DNA from 2 places in the Furfurilactobacillus rossiae genome. Region 2 is predicted to be linked to the other one. Evidence: a T-box and tRNA genes for the amino acid it is inferred to sense, from the RefSeq annotation. Region 2 holds a T-box; the other holds one or more tRNA genes.
The links. A T-box is a leader RNA that pairs with one kind of tRNA and senses whether it is charged. The one in region 2 lies ahead of leuS (leucine--tRNA ligase), so its partner is inferred to be a tRNA-Leu.

Region 1: it has a tRNA-Leu gene. The T-box ahead of leuS (leucine--tRNA ligase) is inferred to sense a tRNA for this amino acid. The anticodon was not compared.

What each region holds. Positions count from the first base shown of each region.
Region 1 covers NZ_CP040586.1:846,081-855,744, forward strand. Annotated here, with positions in the region: gene LROSL1_RS03910 (nicotinate phosphoribosyltransferase) at 1-320, shown strand, start outside; gene nadE (ammonia-dependent NAD(+) synthetase) at 368-1,195, shown strand; gene LROSL1_RS03920 (cation-translocating P-type ATPase) at 1,507-4,134, shown strand; gene LROSL1_RS03925 (hypothetical protein) at 4,418-4,852, shown strand; gene LROSL1_RS03930 (SprT family protein) at 4,990-5,475, shown strand; gene LROSL1_RS03935 (AI-2E family transporter) at 5,581-6,627, shown strand; tRNA gene LROSL1_RS03940 (tRNA-Leu) at 6,710-6,794, shown strand; gene LROSL1_RS03945 (pyridoxamine 5'-phosphate oxidase) at 6,887-7,330, opposite strand; gene LROSL1_RS03950 (multidrug efflux MFS transporter) at 7,353-8,582, opposite strand; gene LROSL1_RS03955 (AraC family transcriptional regulator) at 8,606-9,514, opposite strand.
Region 2 covers NZ_CP040586.1:1,103,130-1,112,793, reverse strand. Annotated here, with positions in the region: gene LROSL1_RS05185 (pseudouridine synthase) at 1-74, opposite strand, end outside; gene LROSL1_RS05180 (putative polysaccharide biosynthesis protein) at 110-2,371, opposite strand; gene leuS (leucine--tRNA ligase) at 2,742-5,162, opposite strand; T-box leader at 5,245-5,470, opposite strand; gene LROSL1_RS05170 (phosphatase PAP2 family protein) at 5,590-6,240, shown strand; gene LROSL1_RS05165 (MarR family winged helix-turn-helix transcriptional regulator) at 6,306-6,836, opposite strand; gene LROSL1_RS05160 (MDR family MFS transporter) at 6,916-8,379, opposite strand; gene metK (methionine adenosyltransferase) at 8,484-9,664, opposite strand, start outside.

The DNA.
Region 1 (9,664 bases), 260 kb from region 2:
GGCCAGACGAAGCGTCACGCTTGCATATGTTCCATCCAAGCTATACGTATATCAATAAGGATGTGACCGACTTTGACGCCCGTCCCGTACTGGTGACGATTTTTGAAAATGGCAAGCAAGTTTACGAGTTACCTGAGTTACAAACGATTAAACAGTTTGCTGCAGATCAGTTAGCATCGTTGTGGGATGAGTACAAACGAGATCTGAATCCACAAATTTATCCCGTTGATTTATCGCAAAAGCTTTGGGATCACAAGCAAAATATTATTAAGCAAGTTCACAGTTATGTCAGTGAATTGAAATTTGACGGACAGTCCTAGGCTATCCATCTATTTCAGTAGTAATTAAGTTATGGAGGCCTTCGTACATGAGAGAAAAACAGGCAGAAATTATTAAGGCACTCGGTGTTAGCGCTGACTTTGATGCGGAACACGAAATTCGAAAAAGTGTCGAATTTTTAAAGGACTATTTGAAAAAGAACACGTTCTTAAAGGCACTCGTTCTAGGTATCTCTGGTGGTCAAGACTCTACACTTGCTGGCAAACTATCACAGATGGCGATTGCAGAGATGCGTCAGGAAACCGGCGATGATCAGTATCAATTCATTGCGGTTCGTTTGCCATATGGTGAACAGGCGGATGAAAGTGACGCGATGGATGCCATCACGTTTATGGAAGCCGATAAGGTAATGCGGGTGAATGTTCAGGCGGCGGTTGACGCTGGTGTTGCCGCGGTTGAAACTAATGGGCTGACGGTGTCCGACTTTAACAAGGGCAATATCAAGGCACGTGAGCGCATGGTGGCTCAGTACACGATTGCTGGTGAAGTTCACGGTGCTGTTGTAGGAACGGATCATGCAGCCGAAGCCGTTACCGGATTTTACACGAAATACGGCGATGGCGGCACGGACATTGATCCTTTGTATCGGTTGGACAAACGGCAAGGAAAAGCGATGCTGAAGGTCTTAAACGCACCGGAACATTTATACTTGAAGGTTCCGACTGCTGACCTGGAGGACGATCGTCCGGCGTTACCTGATGAGGTGGCCCTTGGCGTCACATATGACGACATTGATAATTATCTGGAAGGCAAAACGATTAAGGACGCTGACGCTGAAAAGATTGAAAATTGGTATAACAAGACGATGCACAAACGCCATATGCCGATTACAATTTTTGATAACTTTTGGCGTTAGTTCAAACTTATTACTTGTGTTTAACTAATCATTTCGATATACTTTTGCTTAAGATAAATGAGGGAGTAACTAATGGTGTTATCGCACACAGATTTTGTGTCGTGACACCGTGACAACGCCACCAACAAGATTCGTTCTGGTTTTGTCTTAAATAGTGAGACTCATGGTCTGCACATTTAGTGTGCGTCCATGGGTCTTTTTTCGTCCCATGAGCGATGTACACAGCCGATAATTTAAAGGAGAGATGTTAAGTGAAGCAAAGTAAATTACCGCAGGCAGCGCAATGGACCGTTGATGAATCCCTTCAGCAAATGAAATCAAGTAGAGATGGGTTAACTGACCAAATGGTGTCGACGAGACGCGATGAGCACGGTCCGAACGCGTTAGCGGCTAAGCGGCAAACAACCTTACTGGAAAAGTTTATTGCCCAGTTTAAAGATTTAATGATTGTAGTGTTGATTGTGGCCGCCATCATTGCTGCAATGACCGGTGAAGTGGTGGATGCCATCATTATCTTACTGGTAGTGGTGCTTAACGCCGTGTTTGGTGTTTTCCAAGAAGCGAAGGCGGAGCAGGCCATTAATGCGCTTCAAGAAATGTCGGCGCCAAATGCACACGTTCGTCGTAATGGCGAAACAGTGACGGTAAAGAGCGACGAATTAGTGCCTGGTGATATTGTGCTTCTGGAAGCTGGTGATATTGTGCCAGCGGATATGCGTTTATTAGAAAGTGCTTCGCTTAAAATTGAGGAGTCTGCGCTTACAGGTGAGTCAGTCCCAGTAACTAAGCAACTCGATCCAGTGGCGGCCATAAACGTGGGGTTAGGGGACATGAGCGACTTAGCGTTTATGAATAGTAACGTGACCTATGGCCGTGGTGTTGGGGTCGTTACAGCTACGGGGATGCAAACGCAGGTTGGCCGCATCGCTGGGATGCTTGATAACACTAAAGAACGCAAAACACCGTTGCAGGAAAATCTGGCCCATTTAGGTAAAGTGTTAACGGCACTGATTCTGGTGGTTGCTGTAATTGTCTTTGCAGTCGGCATGATTCGTGGTAATGAAACATTGATTAACATGCTACTGACAGCTATTTCATTGGCGGTAGCGGCTATTCCAGAAGGGTTACCTGCTATTGTGACCATCACATTAGCTCTCGGAACGACGCGTATGGCCAAACTGAATGCACTGGTTCGCCGTTTGCCCGCTGTTGAAACGTTGGGGAGTACGGACATTATCGCTTCAGATAAGACCGGGACATTGACCCAAAACAAGATGACGGTTGAAAAACTAGTGGTTAATGGCGAAGTTCGTGATGCTAAGGTTGGTGTCGGGGCAACAACCGACAGTGACGAGGGAACTTTAGCAACCCTGTTGATGTTGAATAATGATACTAAACTAACGGCCGATGGCTTAGTTGGAGATCCCACGGAAACGGCCTTGATTCAGTACAACATGGATCATAACGTGACTGCTGACAAATTTTTAGCGGCACATCCCCGACAAGCTGAAATTCCGTTTGATTCAGAACGTAAATTGATGACGACTGTTAATAAAATGGATGATACTGGCGCATTGTGGATTACCGTTAAAGGGGCGCCGGATGAATTGCTAAAACGGGTCACACGGATTCAGCTAAATGGGCAAGTAGTGCCATTGACGGATGAGCTTCGGAAACAGTTGTTGACGATCAATCATCAGCTGGCCGTACAGGCATTGCGAGTATTGGCGTTTGCTTACCGCCCCGTTGAAACAGTTCCAGCAACCATGACTTCTGAAAAGGTTGAGCAAGAGCTCATCTTTGCTGGATTTGTTGGAATGATCGATCCGGAGCGGCCAGAAGTGGCTGGTGCAGTTGCCGAAGCTAAAAGCGCGGGTATTCGGCCTCTAATGATTACGGGGGACCACGCGGATACTGCTAAGGCAATTGCGGTTCGGCTCGGCATTATTAAGGCCGACGATGACGCTGGCGTAATCACTGGTGCTCAACTAGACGAACTGAGTGATGCCGATTTTGAAAAACGGGTATCGCAATATTCTGTTTACGCGCGGGTGGCCCCGGAGCATAAAGTTCGGATTGTGAATGCCTGGCAGAAACGTGGCAAAGTTGTCGCTATGACTGGTGACGGTGTGAACGATGCCCCAGCGTTGAAAGCAGCTGATATCGGTGTGGGGATGGGAATCACAGGGACAGAAGTGTCTAAAGGCGCATCCGACATGGTTCTTGCTGATGACAACTTCTCCACAATCGTGGTGGCAGTTCGTGAAGGTCGTAAAGTGTTTGCTAACATCCAAAAGGCCATTCAATACTTGCTATCTGCAAACTTAGGTGAAGTGTTGACCCTTTTTGTAATGACCATGATGGGGTGGCAGATTTTGGCACCTGTGCATATTTTGTGGATCAATTTGGTGACCGACACGTTCCCAGCGATTGCGTTAGGACTGGAACCAGCTGAAAAGAATATAATGAAACAGAAGCCACGTGGTCGCACGTCAAACTTCTTATCCGGCGGCGTGTTTGGCAACATTATCTATCAGGGATTGTTGGAAGGTGGGCTGACACTTTTGGTTTACTGGCTAGCCCTGACATTCCCCGTTCATGCTGGTGCAGAACAAATTCATGCGGATGCTTTGACCATGGCATTTGCAACACTTGGATTGATTCAGTTGTTCCATGCATTTAATTCAAAATCAATTCATGGAACAATTTTTACAAAGCAACTCTTTAAGAACCGTGCGTTTAACTGGGCCATTTTGGTGGCGTTTGTGCTGTTGGCCGCGACCATCCTTGTGCCTGGGTTTAACACACTCTTCCACGTCACAACATTGGATTGGTTCCAGTGGTTAATCGTTATTGGTGCAGGTGTGACGATGATTTTAATCGTGGAAGTGGTAAAATTAGTGCAACGTCTAAGAAAGAGTGATGCCGAAGCTCGGTAATGCCCGAGCAATAACGTAAAGGTGGCGGCATGCAAGCGCAGTTTGCTTGTGGGCAGGCAGTTTTGGGTTATGCACAGGGAATTGAGCGACAGGTGCACGTTTAGAAGAGTGATGCTCAACTTTGGTTGAATTCGAGCAATAAGAAACGAGTCGAATGATTCGGTGCATTTCCGAATGCTTTGACTCAGGACTTATGCACAGAATTCAGAAGTTGAGTGCACGTTTAGAAGAGTGATGCCGAAGCTCGGTAATGCCCGAGCAATAACGGACAAGGAGATTAATTGTGAAAAAGAACTTAATGATGGTGTACGGGCAAACATTGTCCAGAACAATTGCGGATACAGAAGATGTCCAAAAGGATTTGGAACCTTATTACACGAAGCTAAAAACGGCGATGGATGCTGATAAGTTGAGTGACCTTAGTGATGCTGATTTCGCTGATATTCAGTCAGAATTTCAGGATGGCACGGACCGTTATCTGAGCTACAACGATAAATTGAAAAAATTACAAGCGCCTGCACGTTTCATGGGGAAGCACCAGACACTTAAGCATGCTTATGATACCTATGCCAATGCCTGCCAGACGATGACGGACAGTTTGAATGTTAAGGAACACACGGTCGACACGGAGAAGTTTGCTCAGGCAGAGGCTGACCAAAACGAAGCCATGGATCGAATCATTCGTCTCATTCAGACAATCATGGCAACTAACGCTTAGTGACGTTACATCTGAATTCTTTTACGTATGTAAAGGGTATAGAATGTAGCACATGACGCTAACAGAAATGAACCGCTCATTCTGAACATCGGGATGAGTGGTTTTTCATTGAGCGATGAAATTGTGGAGGAAAATGAATGACAAATGATGAGTTGCAACGGTTGGTCATGCAAATTTCCACACGGGAGTTTGGTAAGCCGTTTAAACATCAAGCCGTGTTCAATTCACGACTGCAAACGACGGGGGGCCGCTACCACCTTCGGGATCATCATATTGATATAAATCCGAAGATGTTAACTGATTTCGGTGAGGAAACCCTTGAAGGGGTGATTAAGCACGAGCTGGTTCACTATCACTTATCGATGGCAGGATTGCCATTTAATCACCGCAGTCGGGAATTTCGAACCTTGCTGGCACAGGTGGGTGGCAGTCGTTTTGCACCAGCACCTAAACATCGGCAAGGACAGGCGGTCCACTCACGATCACGGCACATCTATATTTATGAGTGTGAAAAGTGCGGTCAGCGATACACGCGGCGTCGACGAATCAATACGCGGCGGTTTGCATGCGGGATTTGTGGTGGCCGGTTGAATTTGGCAGAAGCCTATACTCAAGAATCTTAAGAAACCGTGAAACTCGTCTGTAGAATTCGAATGTCGTAATGGCTATTGTACACTGTATGGCAGAATACGCTATGATAGCCGTATCGATGAATGTGGGGGTAGGGTATGGAACGAATTTATCAGTGGCTTAAGAAAGAGGACGTTCAACTTTATTTAACCTTGGCGTTTTTGATCTTTGTGTTGTTTTGTTTTCGTCACTTTCTCTCCATTATTTTGCTAATTACGATTTTTTCTTTCTTAGCATTAAAAGTGACGACTCGTTTACGACAATGGTTACCCATCGGTCAGGTGCTGGCGACTTTGATTGTGTATGTGGTGGTGATTGGCTTAGTTGTACTGGCTATCTCCTACGCCGCACCATCTTTGGCTAGCCAGTTTTCTGGCATCCCGCATTTGATTATGAAAGCAATCAATGATCATCCAGTTTGGGATAAGCAATTAGACACATGGGTGAATAAAGCACTCAATAGTAGTGAAATTATGAAACACGGTCAAACGGCTTTGGAAACGGGGCTACGTGGACTGGAAAGCGTCGGCACAGCCTTCTCACATGTGGGTGTCGCCATTTTCTTGAGCTTGATTTTTACCGCGTCTTACGGCCGCATGAAGCGCTTTGGGGATGCCTTTTTACACAGCCGTTTTAAAAAGTTCTTCACCAATGTTTATTTCTTGGTTCGCAAGTTTGTCACTATTTTGGGAACAGTTGTGGATACACAATTAATTATCTGTTCAATTAACACGGTTTTGATGACCATCGGCTTATTTTTCCTAAAGATGCCAAGTTTAATGGTGTTAGCCGTCATTGTCTTCATTCTTGGATTGGTGCCTGTTGCCGGGGTGCTCATTTCAATGGTGCCGTTAACGTTGATTGCGTTTGCTAGTGGCGGTATCTGGCGGGTAGTGGAAGTGATTATCTTAGTTATCGTGATTCACTTCTTTGAATCTTACTTCTTGCACCCACGTCTTATGGCTACGGCTACTGATTTACCGATTTTTGTGACATTCATGACCTTGATTGTGAGTGAAGAAATATTCGGTGTTTGGGGACTGATTGTTGGGTTGCCAATTGTGGCATTCTTCCTCGATCTCTTTGGCGTGCATCCCCAGCCAAATGATGGTCCAATTATGCAGCAGCTTCGTGGTGATAAATAGGTGCTGAACGGAAATATGCAGGGAGAATGTCAAAGAGTAATTGCCAAGTCTGCGAATGTCTGGTAGAATTATTTTCGTTGATGCGGCCATGGCGGAATTGGCAGACGCGCAAGATTAAGGATCTTGTGATCCCTTCGATCATCCGAGTTCAAGTCTCGGTGGCCGCATAATCAGATTGGTTAACTAGGCTGACCAGTCTAAAAAGATCCTCGTAGTGATGATTTCACTACGAGGATCTTTTTTTGTCGTGGATGAGTTTTTAAAAAACGAGATTGATTTTTCGCTGGCCTAAACCGGCATCCACTTGAACATCGTGAAGTTTGATTTCATATGCGACAAGTTGCGGTCCAATGGCGTCCCATACGTGCTGGTAGTTAGGCACCAATTCTAAGTAGCGGGGAAGTAAGTCATCAGCCATCGTTTTGTCAGATGGGGTGACGGTAACGTGATGGGCGCGAACAAACGGATTTGTGGTTTCACTTTCGTGAGGAATGGTAATCAGAGCCGCGTCTGCGTGCTTGGCGTAAATTGCTAACGCGTTACTGCCACGAACGGAGGAAAAATACAGTGTATCTGGCTGATCGGCATACCAGACAAAATTAATTACTTTAACGTCAGCAGTATCATTTAATGACGTACTTAGTGCGAGTTTGTCTGCTGTTGCGTAAACCTGCTGCAGTAATTCGATGTCTTGTTTATCCATGATTAAAACTCCTTTTAAAAAACTAGTTTGAACTTTCCGAATTTGAGGCGTGAAAATGAAAGCGGGTGGACGGAATACCGATGTAGACAAGTAAGAAATCCGCTGCAAGCGCGATGGCGGTGAAGATAAAGACACCGCGGTAATCAAATAAGTTTGAAACAAAGCCACCAAGCAGTGAACCTAACATACTGCCAAGTGCCTGAAATGATTGATTCCAACTGAACACTCGCCCAGTGACGTTAACGGGAGAGTTTTTGACCAACAACGTTTGTACGGTAGGGAATAAGGCACCATCCGAAATCCCAATCATAAAGCGCAGGACGCCCAGCATGCCAACGGTGCTGACAAAGCCTTGAGGGAAGTACATTAGTACGGCGAAGATAAAGCCACCCATCAGGACTTTTTCTGTCCCGATGCGGTCACCTAAACGCCCAAGTTGCGGCGCTGATACAAGAGTTGAAATGCCAGGCAGAGCGGCGATAATACCAGCAACTATTGTCAGATTAGCTGTATGCGACATTAATTCGCGAACGTACAAACTAAGAATCGGTGTGATTGAGTTATTACCCATTTGGATCAGCATGGTAGAAATCAACAGTATGATGATTGCTCTAGCAGATTTGAAAGATGCAAAGACTTCTTTGGTTGACTGCATCTTGGCTCGTGGAATTGGTGTGAAATGTTCATGAACCAAAAAGAGACTAAGAAAAAAGACAACTGCAAGCAGAAAACCGGTTATAAAGAAGGTCATCCGAATAGAGAAGATGGCGGCTAGTGCACCACCAAGAATTGGACCAATCAAATTTCCACTGACATATCCGGTAGTTAAAATGCCAAGAGCACTACCGCTTTTTGCCTTTGGTGTTTCGGTAGCAATCAGCGCACTCGCGTTAGGAATGTAACCTGCGCAGAGACCTTGCAAGAAACGCAGCAAAATCAACATCCAGATATTATGAACTAGCCCCATTAGGGCAATGACGATCGCCATTCCTGCACTTGAACGCAGAAGCATCAGTTTTCGTCCTTTACGGTCAGCTAGTTGTCCCCATAATGGTGAAACTACGGCAATAACGAAAAACGTGACCGCATATGTAACACCACTGTAGATGGTCAGCTGCCCCTTTGTGAAAGTGCCAAGCTGGTCAACGTACAGTGATAAAAACGGCATGATTTCACTGAAACCCATGCCGGCAATAAATGTTCCCAGCCAGAGTACAGCTAGGTTTCGACGCCATCCATTTTGATCTTTCAAATAAAACCGCCTCCTTAATATGGTTAATCCATTGGATGTTGAACTGAATTTTTGATTTGTGGCTGTGACTGCCGGTTGAACGTGTTCATCAATGTGATGTTACGTTCGTGTTCCTGGCGGCTTTGTTTGCGATAGGCAATGGGGTGGGTACCAATTGTTTTAGTGAAAGACTTAGTGAGGTAATTAGCGTCTAGCCCGACTTTGATTGCAATATCGTTAACGCTTAAATCAGTATACTCCAAGTAATTTTGGGCGTGTTTCAAACGGATGTGCTGCAATAGATTCATTGGCGTGAGACCAGTTTCGCGTTTGCAGATTCGGATAAGGTAATTCTTGCTGTAGTTAAAGTGGGCGGCTAGCTCAGGCAACTGAATTGGCTCTGCATAATGATCTTGTAGATACTTTAATAGTGGAAAATCAGTATTGATATCAATAAGTCGGTCCAAGTTGTGCGTGCTGGACTCCGCCGGTTGCTGTTTGAAAATTGTTGACAGTAAGAGTTGTTTGAAATCAACATCTAGTTGCAAAGCGGCAGCAGGAAATCGTTTTTGTTCTGCTGGAATGGCTTCGTTTAAAAGTGCATAAAAGGGAGAAACGTCCTCAACATCGAAAATATGTTGGCTGGCGTTTTTTTCAATTAATCCGGCAATGTCGGCCTGAAGGTCAAACTTAACGTCGAGAACAACTGTTTCGTGTTCGAAGTGAAATGAATGTGTTGTGTATGGCGGAATAAAGACAAGTTGGGTTGCAAACACACTTACCGAAACTGAATCGTCCCCGTTAGACTGTGTTAGATCAGTATACTCCTGTCCACTAAGGACTAACTGGACTTGTGCAAAATCATGCTGGTGTGGTTCGACGATTTCATGGCGATGATACAGGCGACCGCTGAGCCATAAGACTTTGAGCTGAAGGTCACGAACTTCTGACATGGTTTTCCTCCTGATGAGTTTAGTGTGATAAATTCCATAAATTGAGCAAATTAGGGCAAAATGTAAGCGCTTAAGCTACCCTATAATGTTTTATGAAAGCGAAGGATAGCTAGCGACTTCATGAAAAAGTTTTCACAAGAATATAAAATA
Region 2 (9,664 bases):
CCATCACGGATAAGCGTGTGCGCTTCACTACGCGTTGCCACCCGCATTTCTTTCAAGTATTTATCTAAGCGAATGCCTTTGGACACAATGTTACCTCCGAAACTATCAATTATTTAATGTGAAAACGCGTGCGAATCCGTTCCACCCGGCTACCAAGCATTTTATCTGCCAGTCTAAACCGCAAACTAAGGTAAGCATATGCACCACCACCGAGAACAACAGAAATCAACAATTCAATGAACGCCGTTACTTTGAACTGCGTGTTCATAACGTGATCGATACCCCAAACAGATAATCGGGCCACAATATACGTAACTAACGAGAACACAATAATTTGATTGAGTCGATGTAAAAGACCATCCCAGTCGATATCAAAATGCCGGTTCAAATTACGTAAGATTAGTACACTGGAAACAGTGAAGCCAATCAACGTTGCAGCCAACGGTCCTAATGGTTGTGCCAATGCCACCATTGGAAATTGGAGTACCATTTTGACAATCAAACCAACCACCATATACCAGATAACTGCCTTATTTTGATCAACGCCTTGCATAATTGTCGACAACACTGTAAATAAACCAAACAAAACAGATAAATACGATGAAAATTCAAGAATTAATGAACCGGCCAGTGAGTAATGGTAAAAGAATGTGTAGAGTGGCACAGAAATAGCAGCCATCCCCAAGGCAGATGGGATCATGATGAAGCTGAATAGTTCTAACGTAAAGTTGATCTGCCGACTAGTCGAAGCACTATCCTTTAGCGTATGTGCTTCAGTTAACATCGGGATTGCAGTGGCCGCTAACGCGGAGGCTAACGATACTGTAATCATAATGATTTTGTTGGCATTGAAATCAAAGTAAGCATACAGCGTGTTTTGAACGGCATAGCTTAAGTTTGAAGTCACGTGCATGATTCTAAAGAACGTGACCTGATCAAATAACTGATAAATAGCAATGGCACTTGGCACAATGGTAAACGGAATTGCCTGCCAGATAATCTGTTTTAGCAGTTGACCAGTTGTAATGACCAAGCCGCCCTTGGCGTTTTCAATCTTTTTATGGAAATACTGACGATGACGCCACATTTCATAAATTAATACGGCAATACCAGCAACAGCCCCCAGCCCTGCCGCAAATGTCGACTGGACAACAGCACGTGGCCAATTGTGTGCTGGTGCCGACCCAACCTGCATAATCAGATAGGCCGTTAATAACATATAAATGACTCGTACGACTTGTTCCACAAACTGAGAAATCGCGCTCGGTGCCATCATGTGATATCCCTGGAACATCCCCCGCATCATCGATAATGTTGGGAAAACAAACACCGCAAGGGTCAATGACCGTAATACTGGGATGACGTTTGGATCACCAGTAGTTAGTGATTGCGTTGGTGCCATAAACCACAGCAACGCAGCAGCCACTAATCCCGTAACCAGTGATAGTAATAAGCCACGTTTGAACAAACGGTAGCCGACCCCATACTCATTCAAAGCATTATAGTGGGCAATCAACTTAGAAATGGCTGCTGGAATCCCAGCAGTAGAAATCATTAAGACAATGGAGTATACGTTATATCCTTTTGAAAACAGCGCGTTGGCCTGATTGTAAAATGTGCCAAACCAAGCAACCCACGGAATAATGTACAGCGCGCCTAATACTCGCGATGTGATGCTGGCTGCCGTCATCCATCCTGTACCACGCAGAATCTGCTCTTGGTCAGATACGGCTCCCGATTCAAATCCCGGTCGTTCAACAATCTCACCGAGATCTTCGCTGTCGCTACTATCGTCTTTCGTTTGAGCAAATGTTGTTTCTTCATGGACAACAGGAATGGTCCGTTCTAAAGGAACCGCTTGGGAACCCTCAGCATTACGCGTATCCTCATCAGTATTAGCCATCGCCGACTCTGCTGATGAATCAGGATAAGCCGTCCAACGACTCGAAACTAAGTGAAGTGGCTTTTCTTCTTTCTCAACCTCACGTTCGAGTTCAGTCTCTGATTGAGCCTGTGATTGCAATTCGGCTTTCACATCAGATGCTGCACTTGTGTTTTCTTCAACAATTTCAGATTGAGCACTGTCAGCAACATGTTTGTCCTGTGCGCTCGACTTCAACTGTGTAAGATTCGATACTGCAGCAGTCGAATCAGCAACCATATCACTGTCGGAAATGTGACTCGTGGATGCAGTAACTGATTCATTCTGAGGGCTAACTGTTGCTGTTGAATCGGCCATTGAAGAAACTTCCGATTGGCCCCCCTGCAAATGCAGTTTGCTTAGTAATGCTTCACGACGTTGGCGCCGCCGATACTGCTTTCTGGTCGGAATTGCCTGAATATTTTCGTTTTGTGGATCTTCCTTTGACATAAAAACTCTCAATTCTTTTTTCGATTTGGATAGTTTCCAACATGCGTAAATTGTTTTCTTAAACTATTAGTGTACCGCGTTGTAGCAATTTCAAACACCTTAAATGCCATTATTAAACCAAGCTTTAATGAACCTTAGTTAATGGTCGAAAATTGAAAACCTAACATGCCGACATACTATTGACTAGTGCCACTCAGTAACTGAATTGCCTGATACTTGTTACTTCGAGGCCAACACTAAAGCCACGTAAAACGCAGTAATACCATTGATTATACCGAGATTGTCGCATCTAATTCAACAAAAAATGTCACTAATTGTTGGCTTAACACCAAAAAACAATTAGTGACACATTATTTACATTAAGACGACGCTAATTAGCAACCACGTTAACCAACTTGCCCGGCACAACGATCGTTTTACGAACCGTTTTGCCATCAATGGCCTTTTGCATGTGCTCGTCAGCCATCGCGATCTTTTCCAAATCATCCTTGCTGATATCTTTATCAACTGTGGCATGACTCTTAACTTTACCATTAACCTGCAGAACCACTTCAATCGTGGCCTCTACTAGTTTGCTAGCATCATAAGTTGGCCAAGGCTGGTAACTGATGGTGTCAGATTCATGGAAGTAGCTCCACAATTCTTCAGCAACGTGAGGAACCAATGGCGACAACATCTTGATGAAGCCTTCCATGTACTCAACTGGTAGATCATCAACCTTGTGGGCTTCATTAACAAAGACCATCATTTGAGAAATGGCTGTGTTAAAGTGCATCCGGCTGTAGTCTTCCGTGACCTTCTTGACCGTTTCGTTGTACACCTTGTCCAGTTTGCCATCATTGATCGTTGTTACACGATCACGCAGATGATTGTTTTCATCAATCAGCAAACGCCAAACGCGTTGAATCCACTTGTATGAACCATTGATGCCGTCTTCACTCCATGGCTTGGATTCTTCCAAAGGTCCCATGAACATTTCGTACAAACGAAGCGTATCAGCACCGTATTTTTCAACGATTTCATCAGGATTAATAACGTTCCCTTTAGATTTCGACATTTTTTCGTGATTGTCACCAAGAATCATCCCCTGGTTAACCAACTTATGGAATGGTTCCTTTGTTGGCACAACACCGAGATCATAAAGAACCTTGTGCCAGAAACGGGCATACAGCAAGTGAAGCACGGCATGTTCCGCACCGCCGATGTACAAATCAACAGGCAACCAGTACTTCAATTTTTCAGGGTCTGCCAAAGCCTTGTCATTATGTGGATCGATATAACGCAAGAAGTACCATGATGAACCGGCCCACTGTGGCATCGTGTTCGTGTCACGTTTACCATGCCGGCCATTTTCATCCGTAACGTTGACCCAATCGTCAATGTTAGCAAGTGGACTTTCACCAGTTCCAGATGGTTCCAGCTGGTCCGTGTCAGGCAGTGTTAGTGGTAACTGATCTTCTGGAACTAAGGTTGTTTCACCATCATCCCAGTGAATCACTGGAATTGGTTCACCCCAGTAACGTTGGCGACTGAAAATCCAATCCCGCAAACGGTAGTTGACCTTTTTGGCACCGGCATCATGCTCAGTTAGCCAGTCAATCGCTGCTGAGATGGCCGTTTTCTTATCCATCCCGTTCAAGAAGCCAGAGTTGATGTGCGTACCATCGCCGGTAAAGGCTTCCTTATCCAAGTCGCCACCTTCAATAACAGGTTTGATTGGCAAACTGAATTTGGTAGCAAACTCATAGTCACGTGGGTCATGCGCTGGCACAGCCATTACGGCACCAGTACCGTATGAAGCCAATACATAGTCGGCAATCCAAATTGGCACCTGTTCACCGTTAACTGGGTTAATCCCGTAAGCACCGGTGAAGACCCCGGTTTTATCCTTGTTCAAATCCGTCCGTTCCAAATCTGACTTGGACTCGATTTGTTTACGGTAAGCATCAACGGCAGCCTTTTGGTCAGGCGTTGTAATCTGGTCGACAAGATCGTATTCCGGCGCCAGCACAAGATAAGAAACACCAAACATCGTATCAGGACGGGTAGTGAACACTTCGATCTTCGTGCCTTCATGACCGTCAACAGCGAACTGAACACTGGCACCTTCTGAGCGACCAATCCAGTTTCGTTGTTGCTCTTTGATGCTTTCAGGCCAGTCAAGATCATCTAGGTCATCCAGCAAGCGGTCAGCGTAAGCTGTAATCTTCAACACCCACTGCCGCATTGGGACACGGTAAACGGGATAACCACCACGTTCTGTTTTACCATCAACGACTTCCTCATTGGCAACAACAGTGCCACCCATAAAGTCAGGGGCCCAGTTAACCATGATTTCGTCTTCGTAGGCCAAACCACGTTTGTACAACTGTTCAAAAATCCACTGTGTCCACTTGTAGTATGAAGGATCTGTCGTGTTGACTTCGCGATCCCAGTCATAAGAAAAGCCCAGCGATTTAACCTGCTTACGGAAGACGTCGATATTTTGGTCAGTAAAGCCTTTGGGATTATGACCGGTTTTCAGTGCATACTGTTCCGCTGGCAGTCCAAAAGCATCCCAACCCATTGGATGTAACACATTGTATCCCTGCATCCGCTTCATTCGGCTCATGGCATCCGTTGCAGTGTAACCTTCTGGATGACCAACATGCAGTCCCTGACCGGATGGATAAGGGAACATATCTAATGCGTAATATTTTGGCTTATCGGAAAAGTCTGGCGTTTTAAACGTATCGTTCTTTGACCAAAATTTTTGCCACTTTTTTTCAATTTTTGTATGATCGTATGGCATGTTTTGCCCTCCCAGAAAAAATTAATTAACAAATAAAAAACGCCCTGTCGATTATCGTCACTGTTACATCAATAACGACAACCGATAGGACGATGCGGATCGCGGTACCACCTATCTTCTTACCACAACAATTATGGTAAACACTTAAGGTCGGTAACGCTGACAAACGAAAATAGCTACTGGCGTTATGATAACGCCGTTCACCATCTTAGTGATTATCGGTGAGTTCATTCTGTCGTCAACACTGACTCGCACCACCTGTCAGCTCGCTTAAGATCACGACACAACTACTAATCCGTCACTTTTACTTGTTAAAATATTGTTCATAGCATAGCAAAATACGCGTGACATTACAAGTCAGCATCCGCTTGAGAATGAATGCTATACTGGCTTTAAAACAACTTCGGAGGTCATCACTATCTTTGTTTTGTCACAAACACACTGGCAACGCGTCAGAAATCTCGTTGCCATTATTTGTTTTATTATTTTTCTAATCCTATTAGCCGGTGTCGTAACGGATGCAAGCTGGCTGCATCAACTCGATCAATTCGGCACCCATATTGTCCGCCACCCAGTGACTGAGGAACGAACGTGGTTCTTTCGCAATATAACAAGGCTCGGCAATGTAAAATTTACTATGATCGTGATGGTCGTCTTTTCACTCGGCCTCTGGTGGCGAAAGAAATATCAAGGCGCTGTTTTCTTCTTTGTTAACGTTGGCGTATTTGCACTTGCTGTAAATACGATTCTTAAAAGCTTGGTTGAACGACCACGACCAATCATTACGCATTTAGTGGCCGCTGGAGGATTTAGTTTTCCTAGTGGTCACTCAATGAATGTCACGTTGATGTATGGCTCACTGATTATTCTGTGTAATCTGTATGTTGACCGGTTGCATTTACGGGCCGCTTTTAACACACTCCTAACATTACTCATTATTACTATTTGTCTCAGTCGCGTGTACCTCGGTGTTCATTTTCCTAGTGATGTTTTGGCCGGAAGCGCCCTCGCCTGGTCCGAATTACTCATGTCACGATACCTCTTTTTCAAAACAACTTCGATTCATGCAAAACGATAAATAAGGTCGTTGACGATAACTAATCCATTAGTTACCATCAACGACCTTATTTTAATGCTTAGCAATCAACCTTCGTGAGACTTCTTGATTCGTGACCCCCAACGATCACGTTGCACGATTTTTTCTTCGAAATCACGAATGAAATCAAGTGTCTCTTGGAATTTACCGCGACCAAAAACGTCCAGCCAACCCTTGAAACGGTCCTGTGCAACATCCCATAATTTAGTCTCAACTTCACTACCCTTAGGCGTTAAGTGAAGTGTCTTGTGACGACGGTCAGCCATGTCATCTTCCTCGTAGACATAGTCTTGTTTAAGTAATCCCGCAACTTGACGGGAAATTGCACTCCGAGTAACACGGTGCATGTCGGCCAGATCCATTACGCTTAACAGTGTTTCTGCCTGCGCAATTTCAGTCAAAATCAACCATTGATCAAACGACATTCCAAAATCACTCGCTGGTCCGGAGGCAAATTCGTTTAAATACTTGCCCACAAACAAGTATTCTTCAATGTAGCCTTGCATTAACTCTAAGTCTTGCTTTTTTTCTGTCATGTTTCCACCCAATTCAACAATCCGTTTAACTGTTGAAAGCATAACATATTGTTCCCATAGAGTAATCAAAAAAAAGCAATTTCAAGAAATAAATATCGATACACTTAATTGTTAAACATTTTTATCTTATTTTTCGGTGATCCAGGGCGTTGACCAGTAGTGCAACAATGACTAGCAATAATGCCACTAAGAATACGTTATGAACACCATTAGCCAATACACGCCGCAAAGTTGGTAATAATGCAACTGGTAAATTTTTCGCCGTGTGCGGATTAATCAATGCGTTAAGCATGCGTAAATTGATGTCGTGATGTTGTGCCACACCATGAGCCAACGTTGCATTCATGACAATACCGTAAACGGCTAACATAATTGTTTGTGCCAAGCTCCGGGCCAGGGTATTGAAGGATGTCGCCATCCCAATAATCGCTGGATCAACTAAGTGTTGTGTTGTCACCGTGGTACTAGTGATGGTTAACCCAAAACCAACGCCGAGTTCCGCTGAAATCAGTAAAAATCCCCAGAATGGTGTTTGCCCTGGCAGTAGAACCAAGATAATTGCGCCAATTAACACGGTTGTAATACTGGCAAACAAAATTTTTTGTGGCCGTAACTTGCCGATGACCCGACCTGCGATAAATGAACCGACGATCCACATCACTGAACTTGGCGTAACCGCAAACCCCGCTTGAGCGGCCTGCAGTCCTAATAATCCCTGGGTCCACGTTGGAATATAAACGTTAAAACAAATCAGAAAACCAGAAATGAGTGCAGCTACACCATTTTGAATCACAAACGTCCGGTTGCTAAATAAACTGAGATCGATAATCGGATCACTGGCACGACGTTCTTGGCGGATGAATAGCCATAACCCAACTGCTGCAATAATAAAACAGCCAGCAACAATCAACAGGTTGCTGTGTCGCTCGCCCACCACTTGAAAACCATACATTAGCCCCAATAAGGCAACCGACAGCCAGACACTACCTGCAACATCTAACGGACTGGAAGCTGCCGCTTGTTTAGGCTCGTGCAAATACAGTGCGATTAGTAGCATCGTAATGAGCCCAATCGGAATATTAATGAAGAAAACCCAATGCCAACTTAACTGATCTACGATAAAACCACCCAGTAACGGCGCGACGACCGAAGCAATGCCCCATGCCGAACCATTCAGTCCCATGATTTGTGCCCGTTTCTCAAATGGATAAATATCGGCAATGATCGTAAAGGAAACCGGCATAATCGTTCCGGCCCCAATGCCTTGCACAGCACGCCATAAAATCAGTGTCAGCATAGAGTTGGAAAGACCGCTCATCATTGAACCAAACGTAAACACAGCCAGCCCGAACAAAAATACCGGTTTACGGCCGATCCGATCAGACAGTTTGCCATAAATCGGCGTAGCCAACGAATTCGTTAGTAGATAAATTGAAAAAATCCAGTTCATTAAGGTCACGCCGTGCAGTTCTCCAACGATGGTCGGCATCGCCGTAGACACAATCGTCCCCTCAACTGCCGACATAAACGTCGCCACAAACAGTGCAATGGTTACCAACACAACATTGGTTTTATTATTTTTCATTGTGTATTCCTTTTTAGGTATGTTTTTTACAAAAAAAGACTCCTGATGTCTGTGTGATCGTAATCCAGTCCACCGGGAGTCTTGCTATTGTGTTAATTAAATAACTACTTGCTTTCGTTGACAACAACATCTGCGTCAGCAACAGCTTGCTTCAATGCATCAATCTTATCGGTCTTTTCCCATGGCAAATCCAAATCAGGACGACCAAAGTGACCATAAACAGCCGTTTGTTTGTAAATTGGCCGTTGGAGATCCAGCATCTTGATGATACCAGCAGGGCGTAAGTCAAAGACTTTCCGAATTGCCGCAGTCAACGTTTGTTCAGACACATTGCCGGTTCCAAACGTATCGACAGAGATAGAAACTGGTTGCGCTACACCAATTGCATATGCCAACTGAACTTCAACCCGATGAGCCATGCCGGCAGCAACAATATTTTTAGCAATGTACCGCGCAGCGTATGAAGCAGACCGATCCACTTTAGTCGCGTCCTTACCAGAGAATGCACCACCGCCGTGACGAGCAAAACCACCGTACGTATCCACGATAACTTTCCGACCAGTCAAGCCAGCGTCCCCTTGAGGGCCACCAATAACAAAGCGACCAGTTGGGTTAACCAAGTACTTCGTGTTCTCATCCAGATAACGAACCGGAATAACCGCCTTGATTACCTGTTCAATCACATCATGGCGAATTTGATCCAGCTCAACGTCGGGGTTGTGCTGCGTGGAAAGCACCACTGTGTCAACACGAACTGGTTTACCATCATCATCGTATTCAACGGTCACTTGTGCCTTAGCATCTGGCCGTAAGTAATCAATGACACCGTCCTTACGTAACTGCGCAATCTTACGCATTAACGCATGACTCAAAGCAATTGGCAATGGCATCAATTCAGGTGTTTCATCAATCGCATAGCCAAACATCATGCCTTGGTCACCAGCACCAATCTTGTCCAGTGGATCTTCATCACCTTCGCGACGCTCTAAGGCATCGTCAACACCCTGTGCAATATCAGGTGACTGTTCATCAATTGCGACAAGGACGGCACATGTGTCGCCATCAAAACCAAGCTTAGCATCGGTGTAGCCAATCCCTTTAATCGTGTCCCGTACCGTTTTTTGAATATCAACGTATGCGGAGGTGGAAATTTCACCAAACACGAGGACGAGCCCAGTAGTAACAGACGTTTCACAGGCCACACGCGCTTGTGGGTCCTGAGCTAAAATTGCATCCAAAATTGAATCACTAATTTGATCAGCGATTTTATCCGGATGTCCTTCTG